4 regions of the Pseudomonas helleri genome follow, and region 1 is predicted to be linked to each of the others. Evidence: predicted binding sites of a transcription regulator. Region 1 holds the regulator's gene; each other region holds the start of a gene.
The links. Region 1 encodes FliA, which starts transcription of late flagellar genes. Its sites were predicted from a motif close to CTAAAGTTTNNNNNNNNNNNGCCGNTAA; they were not measured.

Region 1 (4,586 bases):
GCATTCAGCGAGTCGAGCAGTTGTTCAAATTCGTTATCGGTAATGTCGCCGGTGCTGTCGTTAGACACGGCCTCGACCACCACAGCAGCCGCTTCGACCGCTGCCGGGGCAGCAGCAGGCTCGGCCAAACGCGCCAGCGCGGCCAGCAACTCAGGGCTGGCGGCGGTGATCGGGCTGCGCTCGCGCACTTGGGCAAACATCCCGTTGACGGCGTCCAGAGCTTCAAGCACCACGTCCATCAATTCCGCGTCGACGCTGCGCTCACCCTTGCGCAGGATGTCGAACACGTTCTCGGCGATGTGGCAGCACTCCACCAACTCATTGAGCTGCAGGAAGCCGGCGCCTCCTTTTACAGTGTGAAAACCGCGAAAAATAGCATTGAGCAAGTCTGCATCATCCGGTCGGCTTTCCAGCTCGACCAGTTGTTCGGACAGCAACTCTAAAATTTCGCCGGCCTCAACCAAAAAATCCTGAAGGATTTCTTCATCGGCGCCGAAGCTCATGTGTGTGCTCCTTGAAGGAGGACCTTTCAGCGCCGGACAACAGCGCCCGCACGCCTACTCAAGACCTAGAAACCTAAACTGGACAGCAAATCGTCTACATCATCCTGGCCGGATACGACGTCACTACGCTTATCGGCATGAATCTGCGGACCTTCACCCTTCGTCAGGTTTTTTTGCGAATTATTTTCAGCACGCAGCGCTTCGTGGTCATGTTCGATCCCGGCAAAGCGATCGACCTGGCTGGCCATGAGCACCAACTTGAGCAAGTTCTGCTCGACGTCGGTAACCAACTGCGTGACCCGCTTGATCACCTGACCGGTGAGGTCCTGGTAATCCTGGGCCAGCAGAATGTCAGTCAGGTTACTGGAGACGATCTGCTGCTCGGCTTCGCTGCGCGTCAAAAAACTGTCTACCCGACGTGCCAGCTCGCGGAACTCTTGCGCACCGACTTCGCGGCGCATAAAACGCCCCCAGTCCGCGCTCAAAGCCTTGGCTTCCTGGCCAAGGCCATTGACCAGCGGCGTGCAGTTCTCGACCAGATCCATGGTCCGGTTAGCGGCGGCTTCCGTCAGCTTCACAACATAAGCCAAGCGCTCGGTCGCATCCGTGATCTGCGACACTTCTTCGGCGCGCGGCATGGTCGGATCAATGTGAAAATCGACAATCGCGCTGTGCAATTCACGCGTCAGCTTGCCGACTTCACGATAAAGGCCACGATCGCGGGTCTGGTTCAGTTCATGAATCAGCTGTACTGCGTCGCCGAACTGGCCTTTTTCAAGGCTTTCAACCAGCTCTTGAGCATGTTTTTTCAGGGTCGATTCAAACTCGCCCACTGTTGATTCCTGCCGCTCCATAGTGCCCCCCGGGGAACCGTTCAACCGATGCGTTCAAAGATCTTTTCGATCTTGTCCTTGAGGGCGATGGCGGTGAATGGCTTGACCACATAACCGTTTACACCGGCTTGGGCAGCCTCGATGATCTGCTCGCGCTTGGCTTCGGCGGTGACCATCAAGACCGGCAAGTGCTTGAGTTTTTCGTCGGCACGCACATGGCGCAGCAAGTCGATACCGGTCATGCCCGGCATGTTCCAGTCGGTGACCAGAAAGTCGATATGCCCCAGATTGAGGATTGGAATCGCCGTGGTGCCGTCGTCGGCCTCGACCGTGTTGGTGAACCCCAGGTCACGCAACAGGTTTTTAATGATCCGCCTCATCGTTGAAAAGTCATCAACGATGAGGATTTTCATGTCTTTGTTCAAGTCGACCTCCAGCAGTCTTAAACGCGATCACAACCGGACCGCGCCATTCAATCAATTCGGTGCATTAACAATCGATAACCCCGTAGTCGCTGCCGCAGGCTGCGATGGGTTGCGCAGCGACCCTGCCTCGTAGAAGCGAAGGTCCTTCGGCCCTTATCGCAGCCTGCGGCAGCGACTACAGGATTTGCGTACGCCTTAATGCGCTCGCCACTGCCCCAGGCGTGCGCGCAAACGGGCGGCACACTGGCTGTGCAACTGGCTGACACGCGACTCGCTGACCCCCAGCACCTCACCGATTTCCTTGAGGTTGAGCTCTTCGTCGTAGTACAGCGCCAACACCAGCCGCTCACGTTCGGGCAACAAGCTGATGGCCTCGGCCAACGCGGCCTGAAAGCGCTCGTCTTCAAGGTCTCGCGACGGCTCAAGGTGTGCGCTGGCGCCATCTTCATGCAGCCCCTCGTGCTCGCCGTCCTGCAACAGGTCGTCGAAGCTGAACAGACGACTGCCCAGGGTGTCGTTCAAGATGGCGTAATAATCATCAAGGCTTAACTGGAGTTCGGCCGCAACCTCGTGATCTTTAGCGTCACAGCCGGTTTTTGCTTCAATAACGCGAATTGCGTCACTGACCATGCGCGTATTGCGGTGCACCGAGCGTGGCGCCCAGTCACCCTTGCGCACTTCATCGAGCATGGCACCGCGAATGCGAATGCCGGCGTAGGTCTCAAAACTCGCGCCCTTGGTGGCGTCGTACTTGCTCGAGACCTCGAGCAGGCCGATCATCCCGGCCTGAATCAGGTCGTCCACTTGCACGCTGGCAGGCAAACGCGCCAACAGGTGATAAGCGATGCGTTTGACCAACGGCGCATAGCGCTCGATCAGCTCATATTGGCTGTCACGTGACGGCTTGCTGTACATGCGATAGCCGCTGGCAGTCATCAGACTCGTCCTCCACCTGCTTGCTGTACCAAACGTTCGACAAAGAACTCCAGGTGGCCACGGGGGTTAGCCGGCAACGGCCAGGTATCGACCTTTTGCGCGATAGCCTTGAACGCCAGGGAGCACTTGGAACGCGGGAATGCTTCGTACACGGCGCGCTGCTTTTGCACGGCCTTGCGCACGCACTCGTCGTACGGCACGGCGCCCACATATTGCAGGGCAACGTCAAGAAAACGGTCGGTCACTTTGGTCAGCTTGGCGAACAGGTTGCGCCCTTCTTGCGGGCTCTGGACCATGTTCGCCAACACCCGAAAACGGTTCATGCCGTAGTCGCGGTTAAGCAGTTTGATCAACGCGTAGGCGTCGGTGATAGAGGTCGGCTCGTCACACACCACCAGCAAAACCTCTTGGGCGGCACGGACAAAACTGACCACCGACTCACCGATCCCGGCGGCGGTATCAATCACCAGCACATCGAGGTTGTCGCTCAGGTCGCTGAACGCCTGGATCAGACCGGCGTGTTGCGCAGGGCTCAACTGCACCATGCTCTGGGCGCCAGACGCGGCGGGCACGATACGAATCCCGCCGGGGCCCAGGAGCAATACATCACGCAGCTCGCAGCGACCCTCGACCACATCGGCCAGGGTAAATTTCGGTGTCAGCCCCAACAGGACATCAACATTCGCCAACCCGAGGTCGGCGTCCATCAACATGACGCGCCTGCCCAGTTCGGCCAGCGCGATGGACAAATTGACTGACACGTTAGTTTTACCGACGCCACCCTTGCCGCCGGTCACTGCGATCACCTGTACGGGATGCATGCTGCCCATGATCTTTTTTTACCTTGTCTTACTTAGACGCGGCTACAGAGAGTGCTGCGTGTTCCCCCAGGAACAACACTGTGCAGACCTTCAATGTAGGTACATTGCAACGTTTTCATCTTTACCCTAGCCAACCCGTTTGGGCGGGCTGTGGTAAATGTCAGCGAACATATCGGCCATGGCTTCTTCGCTGGGTTCTTCCTGCATTTGCACACTCACCGCCCGGCTCACCAATTGGTGGCGGCGCGGCAAGTGCAGATCGTCCGGGATCCGCGGACCGTCCGTGAGGTACGCCACGGGCAGGTCATTGCTGATCGCCAAACTCAGTACTTCGCCAAGGCTGGCGGTTTCATCCAGCTTGGTCAGAATGCAACCGGCCAGCCCGCAGCGCTTGTAGCTCAGGTACGCGGCCGACAGCACCTGCTTCTGGCTGGTGGTGGCGAGGACCAGATAATTGCGCGCCTTGATCCCGCGCCCGGCGAGGCTGTCCAGTTGCAGGCGCAACGCCGGGTCACTGGCTTGCAGCCCGGCGGTGTCGACCAGCACCACGCGCTTGCGCGCCAGCGGCTCGAGGGTTTGGCCCAATGACTGGCCGGGGGCCACGTGGGTCACCGGCACATTGAGAATGCGCCCCAGGGTTTTAAGCTGCTCCTGGGCGCCGATACGAAAGCTGTCCATGCTCACCAATGCAATATTTTGCGCGCCGTACTTGAGCACATAACGTGCCGCCAGCTTGGCCAGCGTTGTGGTTTTACCCATGCCTGCAGGACCGACCATCGCGATCACACCGCCCTCTTCCAGCGGCTCCAGTTCAGGGGTGGTAATCATCCGGGCCAGGTGCGCCAACAACATGCGCCAGGCCTGACGCGGCTCTTCAATCTCGGTCACCTGGGTCAACAAACTGTGGGACAACGGACCGGACAAACCGATGCGCTGCAAACGCCGCCACAAATTGGCTTGCTCAGGCCTTGAGCCTTGCAACTGGTTCCAGGCCAGCGAGCCCAGCTGCACTTCGAGCAACTCGCGCAGGCCGTTCAGCTCATTGCGCATGTCGTCAAACACCCGCTG
Region 2 (4,586 bases), 1.5 Mb from region 1:
TCTGCCGGGCTGAGGATGGCGCCGGGCGTTGGGTCCAGCGGGCGGGCGCCGTCTTTCAGGGCACGGGTGAAGAAGGCGTTGAAGTGCTCGTAGGCGGTGACGTCTTCAATCAACGCCTGGGACATGTCCACTTGGTAGCGCTTGGCGAACCAGGTGGTGAACGCATTTTTAAACCAGCGCACACGGCATTCGGCAATACAGCCCGCCAGGCGCGACAACAGATGGTGCGGCAACAGGTACTGACTCAGAAGGAACAAACGCTTTTTCATGCAAAATCCTTAGTGTTTTACAGGCGGCTCGACGGGCGTGTCAGGGTGGTTGCCCCATTCGCCCCAAGAACCGGCATAGGCTTTGACGCGCGGATAACCGAGCGCTTTGGCGACCAGATAAGTAAAGCCAGAGCGGTGGTGGGTCTGGCAGTGGGTAATCACTTCTTTGTCCGGCGTGATCCCGAGGTCCTTGAGAATCTCGGGCATGTCGGTGCGGATACGCAGGCTGCGTTCTTTGTCCATGCCTGCGGTCCATTCAAAATTCGCGGCGCCCGGGATGTGCCCGCCCTTGGCTGCCAGCACTTTCTCACCACGGTATTCGGCGGCGCTGCGGGCGTCCCAAATGGCCAGGTCTGCAGCGCCCAGGCGGCTTTGCAGGTACTCGCGGGTGGCAGTGGGTTCGTCGTGCAAGGTCAAGGCAACCGGGCCGCCGACCGCTGGCGGTACGTCTTGGGCAACGTCGTAGCCTTCAGCAATCCAGGCGTGGATGCCACCGTCCAGATAGTGATAAGCCCGGTGCCCGATAACATCCAGTAACCAAATAAAACGCCCGGCCCAGCCGCCGCCTTCGTCGTCATAGACCACGTACACCGCGTCTGGGGCGTGCCCCAGTTCTCCAAACAGCGCTTCGAGCGCGGCCTGGGTCGGCAGCAGGCCCGGTGCCGGTGGCAAACCCAGTTGCGTGCGTTTGGGCTCGACAAAGCGGGCGCCCGGGATATGCCCGGCTTCGTAGCGTGCAGCGCTGCTCAGATCGACCACGATCACATGGGGCGCATCGAGCCGGGCTTTGAGGTCGCGGGGTTCAATGACTAACGGCAAGCCAGAGAAGTCAGGCATGTGTTCTCCAGAGCAAAAAAGGGGTGAATTGTAGCGCAAGCGTTAGCGCCCGCGAGCAGTAAAGGTGTGCAGCGCTTTCTCGATACATTGCGCGGTTTTACCAAACGCTTGCACGCTGGTTTCCGAAAACGGCCCGCCGTCCTGGTCGGCCAGTATCAGCATGACCACGCGCCCGTTATTGCTGAGCGAGCGTAACAGCAGATGCTCGCCGGGGAACAGACTGCGCAGGTTAGCGGGCATGGCTGCCGAAATCACCGCGTTGTTTTCGGGCGTGAGGCGCACTTGCGCCGGTTGCGCCATCAAGCGTTGCAGGGCAGGGCTGTCGTTGACATTCAAGGTCATGTCGAACGCAGTTTTGGGCAGCCCGAGCACTTGAAACGCGCGCAACAGGCTCGAGGTTTTATCGGCCATCAGCAGGATGATCCGGCGCATGCCGCACGCTTGCAGGGCTTCACGCGCGCACAAGGTCAGGTGCATCGGGTTGGCGAAGGCCGTCGGTTCTTCCAGCAGTTGCCCGCAGTATTTGCGCCAGGCCTGCAAGGCTTGCGCGGACGGTGGCGGGGCCGGTTGCCCGTGGGTGTTTACGCGGCGCGCCTCCCACGGCATGAGCAAGGCCAGCGCCGGGTGCCAGAGGTCCGGGGTTGAGTGATAGCGGGCGCTGCTCGCGGCGTTCTGGTGCACTTGCTGCTGCACTTCATGCAGCGGCAGTTGCAAGTACAGGCTGGTCAGGTACTGCCAGCGCAGGTTGTGTGGCGAGTCCCAGCCCTGTTGCGCGGACAGCGCCAAACCGTTGGCCAGCAACAGGCTGTTGGCGGGATGGCTCAGCCAGCGGCGCAGGGCCGGGTCGGCATCCAGTTGTTGCTGCTGGTGCAGCGGGCGATGGGTGTCGCGGGCAATATGCAGCACGCGGATCAACGTGCGTTTATCGTCGGTGATCACCGCGTAGCCCTGCATGATCCATTCGGGCAGCCGCCACAGTTGGGCCAATGCCCGGCAGATCTCGAACAGGCGCACGCCGAACAGTGCCCGTTCAACCTTGTCGGCACATTCGCCTTTTTGAATCACCCGCGCTTCCCATTCTTCCAGCTGTTTGGGGTGCGTCATCGCCATGGCCCACAACGGCGAGAAGAACAGCAAACTGCCCCAGTACACTTCTTGCCACAATCTGGCCAGGCGGTTGCCGAACAGACCGATCCCTTGCTGGGCCGCGTGCTGGCTGATGAGCAGCACTTGGCGCAGGGCAACGGGGATGTCTTCGGCTGGCAGCACCGGCATGCTTTCGAGCAACTCTTGTGTGCGTTTTAGCCCCAGCCGATTGAGCGCCACTTCAAGGCTTTCGGCGGGCTCGGTCAGGCTGCTTTGCGCATGTTGATTGGCTTCGCGGATCAGGCTCAGCGCCAGCGCCGGGCTGTCTTGCATGACTTCGGCGATCTCGCGCAATGAGCGCCGACTGTCGCTGAGGGTCTTGCCGACTAACACATGGCTGCGCTGCGGGATCGGCAAACGCACCGCGTCGAGGTGGCTGACCCACGCGTCCAGAGAAGCAGGTATGACTGTCGATGGAACGGTTTCATTCGCCATGATGGTCGCGCGGTCATCATCTATTGTTTAAAGGCCCTATAGGGCCAAATGGCTTTTCGGCTTGAACGACTATAGTCTGGCGCAGATTAGCCGATAAGGATAAGAAGAGTTTTAGCGACGCTGGAATATGACCTTGAACCGGACTCAAAAAGTACCTTAATGACCTATGGCTAAAATTATCGGCATCATCGTCGTGTTTGCGAGCGTGCTCGGCGGCTACGTACTCTCTCACGGCAAGATCGGAGCGCTGATTCAGCCTTTCGAAGTCATGATCATCGGCGGGGCTGCCTTTGGTGCATTCCTGCAGGCCAACCCCGGCTACATGACCATGCACGTGATCAAAAAATCACTCAGCATGTTCGGCACACGCTTTACCCACACCTTCTATTTGGAAGTGCTGGGCCTGGTGTACGAGATCCTCAATAAAAGCCGCCGCGAAGGCATGATGGCCATTGAGGCTGATGTTGAAGACCCTGCGGCCAGCCCGATTTTTGCCAAGTACCCGACCGTATTGAAAGACGAGCGCATGACCGCGTTTATCTGCGATTACCTGCGCATCATGTCGTCGGGCAACATGGCGCCCCACGAGCTGGAAGGGCTGTTCGACATGGAACTGTTCAACCTTAAGGAAGAGCTCGAGCACCCGTCCCACGCCATCACCGGCATCGCCGACGGGATGCCGGGCTTCGGCATTGTGGCCGCAGTACTTGGCATTGTTGTGACAATGGCATCGTTGGGTGAGGGCGATCAGGCGGCCATCGGCATGCACGTGGGTGCGGCGTTGGTGGGGACGTTCTTCGGTATCCTCGCGGCCTATGGCTTCTTTGGCCCGCTGGCGACGTCGCTGGCCCATGACGCCAAAGAAGAGATCAATGTTTACGAGTCGATCAAAGCCTCGCTGGTGGCCTCGGCCTCGGGCATGCCGCCTTCGCTGGCCGTCGAATTTGGCCGCAAAGTGCTGTACCCCAAGCACCGGCCGAGCTTTTCCGAGCTGGAACAAGTGGTTCGCGGTCGCTGAGTTATGGAAAACAATCAGCCGATTATCATCAAGCGCGTCAAGCGCTATGGCGCAGGCCACCACGGCGGCGCCTGGAAGATCGCCTTTGCGGACTTTGCCACCGCGATGATGGCGTTCTTTCTGGTGCTGTGGCTCATGACCGCCGCCACGCCAGAGCAGAAAATCGCCATTGGTGGCTACTTTAAAGACCCGATCGGTTTCTCTGAAAGCGGCACGCCGTACACCATCGACCTGGGCGGCACCCCCGCACTGGCGCCGGAAAACACTCTCAACCCGGAAGAGAAAAAGGAGCCGGTGCCGGACAAGATCAAAATCGATGCAGACCAGATCCAGGGCATGGCCGAGCAGGTTGAGAAGGAGCGCCTTGAGTTGCTGCTTCAGGAGTTGCAAAACAAGGTCGAAGAAAACCCGCAACTGAAGAAATTCAAAGACCAGCTGTTGTTCGAAATCACCCCGGACGGCTTGCGTATCCAGGTGATGGACGCTGAAAACCGCCCGATGTTTGACGTGGGCAGTGCGCGTCTCAAGTCGTATTTCGAAGACATTTTGCTGGCCATGGCCGACACCATCGCGGCGGTGCCGAACAAGATCAGCATCAGCGGTCACACCGACGCCATGCCCTATGCGGGCACGGGCGATTACGGCAACTGGGAGTTGTCTGCCAACCGCGCTAACGCGGCGCGGCGCACACTGGTGGCGGGAAGCTACCCCGACAGTCAGGTGGCGCGGGTGGTGGGGTACGCCTCGTCAGTGCTGTTCGACAAGGCCCACCCGAACAACCCGGTCAACCGCCGGATCGACATCGTGGTGCTGACCAAAAAGGCCCAACAAGCGATTGAGGGTGAACAAGGGCCGGACCCAGTCAAGGCTGAGCAGTTGCC
Region 3 (4,586 bases), 1.6 Mb from region 1:
TTGCGGCGGTCTTTCTGATCTTTATCGCCTTGTTTGCCTTTACGCAGCAGATCTACACCCTGGTCTCCACGCCGCTGCGTGAATACCTGCCGGTGGGCGCCACGATGATCGCCACCGACGTGGCCTCGCCGTTCCTCACGCCGCTCAAGCTGACCATGATGGTCTCGCTGTTTATTGCTATTCCGGTGATCCTGCACCAGATCTGGGGCTTCATTGCGCCGGGCCTGTACAAGCATGAAAAACGCATTGCCGTACCGCTGCTGATCTCCAGCATCTTTTTGTTCTATGCCGGTATGGCGTTTGCCTACTTCCTGGTCTTCCCGCTGGTGTTCAAGTTCTTCGCCGCCGCGACCCCGGAAGGCGTGGCCATGATGACCGACATCAGCAGCTACCTTGATTTCGTCATGACCCTGTTTTTTGCCTTTGGCGTGGCCTTTGAAATTCCGGTGGCCGTGGTGCTGCTGGTCTGGATCGGCATCGTCGACGTCAAATACCTGCGCAAGATCCGCCCGTACGTGATCATCGGCTGCTTCGTGGTCGGCATGATCCTGACCCCGCCAGACATCTTTTCGCAGACGCTGCTGGCCGTGCCGATGTGGATGCTGTTTGAGATCGGCATTCTGTTTGGCAGCCTGATCAGCAAAAACAAGCGCGGCGACGAAGAAGAACCGGCTGACAGCGACAGCAACGCCCAACCGCCAGCACCGCAGCCGTGAACCTGCTGCTCCTCGAAGAGGCTGACTTCATTGCCGCCGACCGCGTGATCCTGCGCGACCGGCGCCTGACCCACATGCAGGACGTGCACCGGGCAGCGGTGGGCGACACCCTGCGCGTGGGCCGGATTAGCGGTTTGATGGGCAGCGCCGAGCTGGTGCGCCTTGAAGCCAAAGAGGCCGAGCTGGTGATCCTCAGCCTCGACCAGCCCCCGCCGCCAAAGCTCCCGCTGACCCTGCTGCTGGCCCTGCCCCGGCCGAAAATGTTGCGTCGGGTGCTTCAGACGGTGGCGTCCTTGGGCGTGCCCAAGGTCGTGCTGGTCAACAGTTACCGGGTTGAAAAGAGCTTCTGGCAAACCCCGTTTCTGGAGCCCGAGGCCATACGCGAGCAATTGATCCTGGGCCTTGAACAGTCCCGCGACAGCGTGCTGCCTGAAGTCATCATCGAAAAACGCTTCAAACCGTTTGTCGAAGACCGCCTGCCGGCCATGGCCGACGGCACCTTGGGCCTGATCGGCCACCCCGGCAACTACCCCGACTGCCCACGCGGCCTGAACGAAGCCGTCACCCTGGCCATCGGCCCGGAAGGTGGCTGGATCCCTTACGAGATCGACCTGCTGGTCAACGCCGGACTGCAACCGGTACAACTCGGCGCCCGCATCCTGCGGGTCGAAACCGCCGTCACCGCCCTCCTCGCCCGGTTGTTCTAAGCCCACCGCCATCCTGTAGGAGCGAGCTTGTCTCGCGATCTTTTGATCTTAAAAGACCGCGAGCACGTTCTCTCACTCATGGCAATAAGCCACTTCTTGCGACCTGGGTCACATATTCGACAGCCGTTCTACAGTTATCTGCCGGGACGCCGATGCGCTGTGAAGTCACGAGCACCGCAAAGCAACGGACAACTTTGCGTCTCTCGATCCAGGTCCATAAAGGAGCAGCACCATGTACCGTCGATTAGCCCACCTACTCGGCAATATGAGCGTCAATCGTAAACTCAGCCTGGGTTTCGGCCTGGTGATGGTTCTGACGGTGCTGATTACCGCAGCCGGCTGGAACGGCCTGGCCTCGGTGATTGAGCGGGGCGACAAGCTGGCCAATATTTCCAGGATCATCGCACTCAGCAAAGACCTGCGCATTGCCCGGCTCGACTATCAACTCACCCCTCAGCCCGACACTCAGCAGCACGTGTATGAGCGTTTGCGCGAGCTGGACGCCATTCTGGTCACGTCGCGCAAGCAACTGAACATGCCTGAGGATCTGACACTGGTAGACCAGCAGATCAATGCAGCCGTCGAGTACAAACGTGCCTTCGATGACCTGGTGCAAGGTAAAAATACCGATCAGGCCTTGGAGCGCATGCACCTGCAAGGCAATCACCTGATCGACCTGAGCCAAAAGCTCTCGGCACTGCAAACCGCCAAGCGCGATAGAGACAGCCAGCAGGCCAGAACGCTGCTGGTCAGTTGTGCCGCGCTGGCGCTGGTGATCGGGATCATTGCGGCCTGGATCATCACCCGTCAGATCGTGGTGCCACTACAACGCACGCTCAAGTCCGTTGAGTACATCGCCGCCGGCGACCTGTCCCATGACTCTAAAACTGAGCGCCGCGATGAGCTGGGGCAGTTGCAGAAGTCCATCCAGAACATGACCGAAGGCCTGCGTGAGCTGATTGGCGGAATTCGCGATGGCGTCACCCAGATTGCCAGCGCTGCGGAAGAGCTGTCCGCGGTCACCGAGCAAACCAGCGCCGGGGTTAACAGCCAGAAGGTCGAAACCGACCAGGTGGCTACCGCCATGAACGAAATGGCCGCGACGGTGCAAGAAGTGGCCCGTAATGCCGAAGAAGCCAGCGAAGCCGCCGGTGCTGCCGACCAGCAGGCCCACGAAGGCGACACGGTGGTCGCACAAGCCATTGCCCAGATCGAGAAGCTCGCCGTCGAGGTTGCGCACTCCACCGAGGCCATGGATCACCTCAAGCGCGAAAGCGACAAGATTGGCAGTGTGCTGGACGTGATCAAGTCGGTGGCCCAGCAAACCAACCTGCTGGCCCTGAACGCGGCCATTGAGGCGGCACGGGCCGGTGAAGCCGGGCGCGGTTTTGCGGTGGTGGCCGACGAGGTGCGCAGCCTGGCGCAACGCACGCAGCAATCAACCGAGGAAATCGAAGAACTGATTGCCGGCCTGCAAAGCAGCACACAGCAGGTCTCAAGTCGCCTGGACAGCAGCCGCACCCTCACCGACAGCAGCGTCGAACTGACCCGCAGTGCAGGCCAGTCGCTGGGCAACATCACCCGTACCGTGTCGGCCATTCAGGGCATGAACCAGCAAATTGCGGCTGCCGCCGAGCAGCAGAGTGCCGTGGCAGAAGAGATCAACCGCAGCGTGCTGAATGTGCGTGATGTGTCGGATCAAACAGCCGCCGCCAGCGAAGAAACCGCCGCGTCGAGCATTGAGCTGGCGCGTTTGGGCACGCATCTACAGACGTTGGTGGGGCGATTTAAGGTCTGAACCGGTCGGAGCGAGATTGTCTCGCGATCTTTTGATTGTTTAAAAGATCGCGAGGCAAGCTCGCTCCTACGGGTTTTGGGTGTTAAAGGACTTGGCGCAAGAACGCTTGGGCGCGCAGGTCTTTTGGCGAGTTGAAGAAGTCTTCCGGGGCGGAGTCTTCCAGCAGTTTGCCGTGATCGAAGAACAACACGCGGTTCGCCACTTCACGGGCAAAGCCCATTTCGTGGGTCACGCAGACCATGGTCATGCCTTCCAGGGCCAAGGTCTTCATCACGTCGAGCACTTCGCCGACCATCTCCGGGTCGAGTGCCGAGGTGGGTTCGTCAAACAACATGACCTTGGGTTCCATCGCCAGCGCACGGGCAATGGCCACACGCTGTTGCTGGCCGCCCGACAGGCGCGACGGGAACTCATTGGCCTTCTGCCCGATCCCGACTTTCTCCAGCAGCGCACGGGCCTTGGCTTCACGCTCGGCCTTGCCGCGCTTGCGCACGACTTTCTGCGCCAGGCAGAGGTTTTCGAGCACGGTCATGTGCGGGAACAGGTTGAAATGCTGGAACACCATGCCGACTTCACGCCGGTAGGCGTTGACGTCGGTTTTCGGGTCGGCCAAATCAACGCCATCAATGCTGACGGAGCCCGAGTCGAACTCTTCCAGGCCATTGAGGCAGCGCAGAAAGGTCGATTTGCCGGAGCCGGACGGGCCGATCACCACCAGCACTTCGCCCTTGTCGACCTTGGTGGTGACGTTGTCGACCGCGCGTACGATGTGCCCGCGGGTGTCGAAGACTTTTACCAGTTCGCGAACTTCAATCACTTTGCGCGAGCCTCCGCTCAAGCCGGCTGGCGAAGTGCGACAGCGGCAGGTTGATCAACAAGTACAGGCCCGCCACACAGAACAGGATTTCAAACGGCGAGAACGAGGTGGTGATGACTTCACGACCGCTTTTAAGCAGCTCGGTAATCGCAATCACCGACACCAGCGAGGTGTCTTTGACCAGGCTGATAAATTGCCCGGCCAGCGGCGGCAGCACCCGTTTGAACGCTTGCGGCAGGACCACGTAGCGCATCGACTGGCTGGCGTTGAGGCCCAGCGAGCGTGCCGCTTCGTTTTGCCCACGGGCGATGGACTGGACGCCCGCGCGGATGATTTCGGCCACGTACGCGCCCGTGAACAGCGACAGCGCGGCAATGCCGGCAAATTCGCGGGACAGATTCAGCACGGTGCCAATAAAGAAGTAGAAGATAAAAATCTGCACCAGCAACGGCGTACCGCGTACCAGCTCGACGTACAACGTCGACAGGTCGCGCAGGGTCGGGTTGTTTGACAGCCGGCACAGGCCCGTGGCCAGCCCGATCAGCAAA
Region 4 (4,586 bases), 470 kb from region 1:
GGCGTTGCCGCTGGCGATCTTCCCGCAGGTGCCTGTCGAGGTGCTGTTCGTGGCGGGGTTCTTGAGTGCATTGCTGCAGTTTTGCATTTACCCGCTGGCCGTGGCCTTCGCCAACGACCACATCGAAAGCGAGCGCCGGGTGTCGCTGACCGCCATGCTTCTGGTCACCTACGGCGTTGGCGCCAGTGTCGGCCCGCTGGTGGCCGGGGTGCTGATGAAAGTGCTCGGCAGCCATATGCTGTATGCGTTTTTCAGCTTCACCAGCCTGATTCTGGTGTGGCGCATTCGCCCGAACGCGGTCACCAATTTGCACCAGGTCGACGACGCACCGCTGCAACACGTTGCCATGCCCGACAGCATGTCCACCTCGCCCTTGGCCGCAGCGCTTGACCCACGGGTCGATGAGCAGGTGGTGCAGGAGCAAATGGTCGAAGGGGTCGAGCCTGAAATTGAGCCAGAAATAGCCCCGGAATTCGGCGGCCCCGAGGCTGACCCCAAACTGTAGGAGCGAGCTTGCCTCGCGATCTTTTAAACATCAAAAGATCGCGAGCAAGATCAGGCCGGGCACTCAGTAAAAATCGTCATCCTTGTCGAACCGGCGGGCATCGCGCTGCAACTGGTAGACAAAACGCTCGACCTGGCGCTGAACCGCGCCGCTGATGTTGTGAAAGCGCATGCCGGCAAAGGTGATGTTCAGGCGCTCTTCGAAGTACAGGTGGCGCAACTCGACCGGGGTGGTCATGTGGCCGAAGGGCAGGGCGGCGCTGAAGCGCTCGTACACCTGGCCCAGCTGGATGAGCTCGCTGATATCACCCTCAAAACGCAATTTGCAGCCGGTGGCTGACACGTCCAGCAATTTGCCCTTGATCGCTTTGCCGAGCTTGTCGCCCGCCACGTTGACGTCCACCAGGTGCGCCAGTTTCAGGGCGGCGCGGAACGCATTGCGGCGCTGGTGGTAGATCACTTCTTTGGGCAGCGCGCCGTGATAGCAACGGTGCGAGCCGCTGTCGTCGATGCTCAGCGGGGTGTTGCATTCCCAGGCAATGCGCACGCCGTCATGGAAACCTTCGACCCGAAAAGGAATGCCCGCCGCCAGAAAACGCTCGCCGTCCCGTGGGACCATCTCGTCCAGGGTCATAAGCTGGTTGTCACGGTCTACGTCCACCATGTAGCTCTGAAAACGTTGGGTACGGTCGTTGAAGGTGATGATCAGCGGGTCATGGCTCTCTTGCAGCATCCGCAAATTTGAGGCGATCTCCATCGGCGTCGTCAGCACCTTGGGCGGTTGCGGAGCATCTTGGGCATCTAGCACGGGTCGTCAATCTCCAGACAAAAAACGGCAACACGCAAAAAAGGGCATTCTGCCATCATGCTGCGGGTGTAGATAGTGCAGGCTCAGGCCTGGCTGTAAGCGCGGTGTTTGTTGAGGAGCGAGGTGGTGCCGCGCGCGTCATACAGCGAGGGCGTTTCGCCGCCGTGGAGGATGCGCAGTTGGTTGGCGGTGATCGCCTGTTGGGTCTGGATCGACTGGCCGTTCGCCTGGTTGGCGGCGTGGCACTGAGCCAGCAACTGGTTCAGCAAGTCGCTTTGGCTGAGCAACTGATCGCCCACGCTTGAGTGGCTGGCAAGGCTTTCGAGGCCGCTGCGATTGGTCGCCAAGCCGAGGCTGGCAAGGATTTCGCTGCGTTTGCGGCCATGCTGCTCAAGCAAGATAACCAATGAATGCTTGCGCGCCAGAATGTTTTCCAGCAGCACCATGTCGCGCCCCTTGAGGGCGACAGATTCGTCCTGCAACAGGCCCAGCAGTTGCTCGGCAGGTGCCAGGTCGTCATTGATCAGTTGCAGCAGATTCTCGTCGTGCATGTCGGGCTCTAGGAATTAGGCGTCCAAAAGCCTGGCACCGGCCCTGGGCCTAGCGCTCGGCTTCGATATTCAGCAGTTTGCTGGCGACCTTGTTGCTGTCGACGGTGTAACTGCCCTCGGCAATGGCTTGTTTCAACGCGGCCACACGTTCTTTGTTGACCACTGGCTGATCACGCAGCGAATCGCTGACTTTCTGCAACTGTTGAGCTTGCGGGCTCAGGTGCACAGATTCACCGCTCGCGGCTTCGGTGCCGGTGTTTTCAGCGGTTTTGGCTGCAGGGGCCGCTTGCGTGGCGCTGCCTGCTTCCTGGTTGGCGTTGCTGCGCGTGCTGCCGGGCAGGGGCGGGGCGCTGTTGAGACGACTAAAGTCGATAACCATAACGAAAAACCTCTGGGTATTTGGACGCTTGCCTTGTTTTCGGCCAAACCCGAGAAAACTTTAGGCCCGATTAATCATAGCTTCACACATTGCTGTACTGATCTGCGTCAACGCCGGCTGAGAGAAACACGCCAAACGCTCTACAACGCGACTTCAACCTGACCAGGCGCCGTCACGCGGGCCTTGATGATCCGGTTTGAATTCAGGTTTTTAACCCGGATCTGCTCGCTGAGGCCACCATCGGACAGCGCTTCGCCGGGCATTTTGACACTTAATGTGCCACTGCGGGCACTGATAATCACGTGGTCACCCTTGCGCACTGTCGCGGCCTGCTCCAGGTGCGTGAGTGTCAGCACCTGGTCGGAGACCACCGGGCGCAGCAGTTTTTGCCCCACCGCCAACTCCACGGCGGTGAGATACCCCTGGCTGATCAGGCCGACATCGCGCTCGCGCAAGGTCACATCACCATAGTCGATAATCGCCCCGCGCTTGAGTGGATGCGTGACCGTGACCACATCTCGGAATAACTTGACCTGTGCCGGTACAAAGATGGTCCACGGCGAGCTACCTTCACAGCGTACCCTGACCGTCACGCGGCCCATGGGCTGGGCAGGGCTTTCGAGGGTGGCTGTCAAATCCTTGTCGCAATGCGCCAGGCGCACGCGCGGGTCCAGTTGATTGACCTGGATCTCGTAGCGGCCCTCAATTTGCCCCGTGGCCAAATAGTCTTCGACGGTGAACTCAAGAAACCCTTGGGTCACGCCGATAAGCTGGTCAGAAGAGGTAAATGTGTCGGCACCGGCAGGTGTGCCTACACTCAGCAGGCACCCGGCCGCGAGCAGGCGCAGTGCGCAGCGACGCAAGGGCTGAAAGCGTGATCGGTGGCAGGTTTTTGTCGTTTTCGGCTTCATGGCGGATAAATAGCAAAGCCCGTGCCGTTTACCGGGCAGCGTGTCGCAACTTAACGATTTTTAAAGGAGCTGAGTATGGCTGGGGTGATGGATGCGGTTAACCAGCGCACTCAACTGGTCGGGCAAAACCGCCTGGAACTGTTGCTGTTTCGTCTGGGTGGGCCGCAGCTCTATGGGATCAACGTGTTCAAAGTCCGCGAGGTGCTGCAATGCCCAAAACTGACGGTGATGCCCAAATCCCACCCGGTGGTGTGCGGCGTGGCCAGCATTCGCGGCGCAACCATCCCGATTCTCGATCTGGCGATGGCCACCGGTGCGGGGGCTCTGAGAGACCACAGCAATCCGTTTGTGATCATCACCGAATACAACACCAAGACTCAGGGGTTTTTGGTGGGTGCGGTTGAACGCATCGTCAACATGAACTGGGAAGCCATACATCCGCCACCCAAGGGCGCCGGGCGTGACCATTATTTGACAGCTGTGACTCGAGTGGACGATCAGTTAGTCGAAATCATCGACGTTGAAAAAGTGCTGGCTGAAGTGTCGCCCTCACCGGAAACCATCTCTCACGGTGTGGTGGACGTCGAGACCCAGGAAAAAGCCCTGTCGTTGCGGGTGCTGACCGTGGATGATTCGTCGGTGGCGCGCAAACAGGTTGCCCGTTGCCTGCAATCGGTCGGGGTTGAGGTGGTTTCACTCAATGACGGGCGCCAGGCGCTGGAATACCTGCGCGCAATGGTCGATCAGGGCAAGGACCCGGCGCACGAGTTTTTAATGATGATTTCGGACATCGAAATGCCCGAAATGGACGGCTACACCCTGACCGCCGAGATCCGTAACGATCCGCGGATGAAAGACTTGCACATCATTCTGCATACGTCGTTGTCCGGTGTTTTCAATCAGGCGATGGTCAAGAAAGTCGGCGCGGATGACTTTTTGGCCAAGTTCCGCCCTGATGACCTGGCATCCCGGGTTGTCGACCGGATCAAGGCAGCAGATCACAGCTAGGGGCGATGCCCATGGCGATCAATAGGTTTTTAGAGGCACGATCACTTGTCGACGGCTAATTTGGATTTTGAACAATTCCGGGTCTTCCTGGAAAAAGCCTGTGGCATTTTGCTCGGTGAAAACAAGCAATACCTGGTCTCCAGCCGTCTTAACAAACTGATGGAGCAGCAGGGGATCAAAACCCTGGGCGAGCTGATTCAGCGCATCCAGAGCCAGCCACGCAGCGGCTTGCGCGAGCAGGTGGTCGATGCCATGACCACCAACGAAACCCTGTGGTTTCGCGACACCTATCCCTTTGAAGTGCTGAAAAACAAAGTCCTGCCCGAGCTGATCAAGGCCCATCCGGGCCAGCGCCTGCGCATCTGGTCGGCGGCATGCTCGTCTGGGCAGGAGCCGTACTCACTGTCGATGGCGATTGATGAGTT

Region 2: the regulator FliA is predicted to act here: its motif matches at 2,757-2,784, upstream of motA (flagellar motor stator protein MotA).
Region 3: the regulator FliA is predicted to act here: its motif matches at 1,552-1,579, upstream of ACJJU9_RS23345 (methyl-accepting chemotaxis protein).
Region 4: the regulator FliA is predicted to act here: its motif matches at 2,279-2,306, upstream of flgM (flagellar biosynthesis anti-sigma factor FlgM).

The regions. Positions count from the first base shown of each region.
Region 1 is NZ_CP174501.1:3,575,338-3,579,923, forward strand. Features, by position in the region: gene ACJJU9_RS16065 (chemotaxis protein CheA) at 1-503, opposite strand, end outside; gene ACJJU9_RS16070 (protein phosphatase CheZ) at 569-1,357, opposite strand; gene ACJJU9_RS16075 (chemotaxis response regulator CheY) at 1,378-1,749, opposite strand; gene fliA (RNA polymerase sigma factor FliA) at 1,957-2,700, opposite strand; gene fleN (flagellar synthesis regulator FleN) at 2,697-3,527, opposite strand; gene flhF (flagellar biosynthesis protein FlhF) at 3,645-4,586, opposite strand, start outside.
Region 2 is NZ_CP174501.1:5,033,395-5,037,980, reverse strand. Features, by position in the region: gene asd (archaetidylserine decarboxylase) at 1-269, opposite strand, end outside; gene ACJJU9_RS22685 (rhodanese-like domain-containing protein) at 279-1,106, opposite strand; gene ACJJU9_RS22680 (HDOD domain-containing protein) at 1,149-2,687, opposite strand; gene motA (flagellar motor stator protein MotA) at 2,854-3,705, shown strand; gene motB (flagellar motor protein MotB) at 3,709-4,586, shown strand, end outside.
Region 3 is NZ_CP174501.1:5,194,000-5,198,585, forward strand. Features, by position in the region: gene tatC (twin-arginine translocase subunit TatC) at 1-716, shown strand, start outside; gene ACJJU9_RS23340 (16S rRNA (uracil(1498)-N(3))-methyltransferase) at 713-1,423, shown strand; gene ACJJU9_RS23345 (methyl-accepting chemotaxis protein) at 1,656-3,221, shown strand; gene ACJJU9_RS23350 (amino acid ABC transporter ATP-binding protein) at 3,304-4,038, opposite strand; gene ACJJU9_RS23355 (amino acid ABC transporter permease) at 4,031-4,586, opposite strand, start outside.
Region 4 is NZ_CP174501.1:4,042,714-4,047,299, reverse strand. Features, by position in the region: gene ACJJU9_RS18270 (MFS transporter) at 1-505, shown strand, start outside; gene ACJJU9_RS18265 (flagellar brake protein) at 569-1,261, opposite strand; gene ACJJU9_RS18260 (flagella synthesis protein FlgN) at 1,396-1,863, opposite strand; gene flgM (flagellar biosynthesis anti-sigma factor FlgM) at 1,913-2,242, opposite strand; gene flgA (flagellar basal body P-ring formation chaperone FlgA) at 2,383-3,153, opposite strand; gene ACJJU9_RS18245 (chemotaxis protein CheV) at 3,229-4,161, shown strand; gene cheR (protein-glutamate O-methyltransferase CheR) at 4,207-4,586, shown strand, end outside.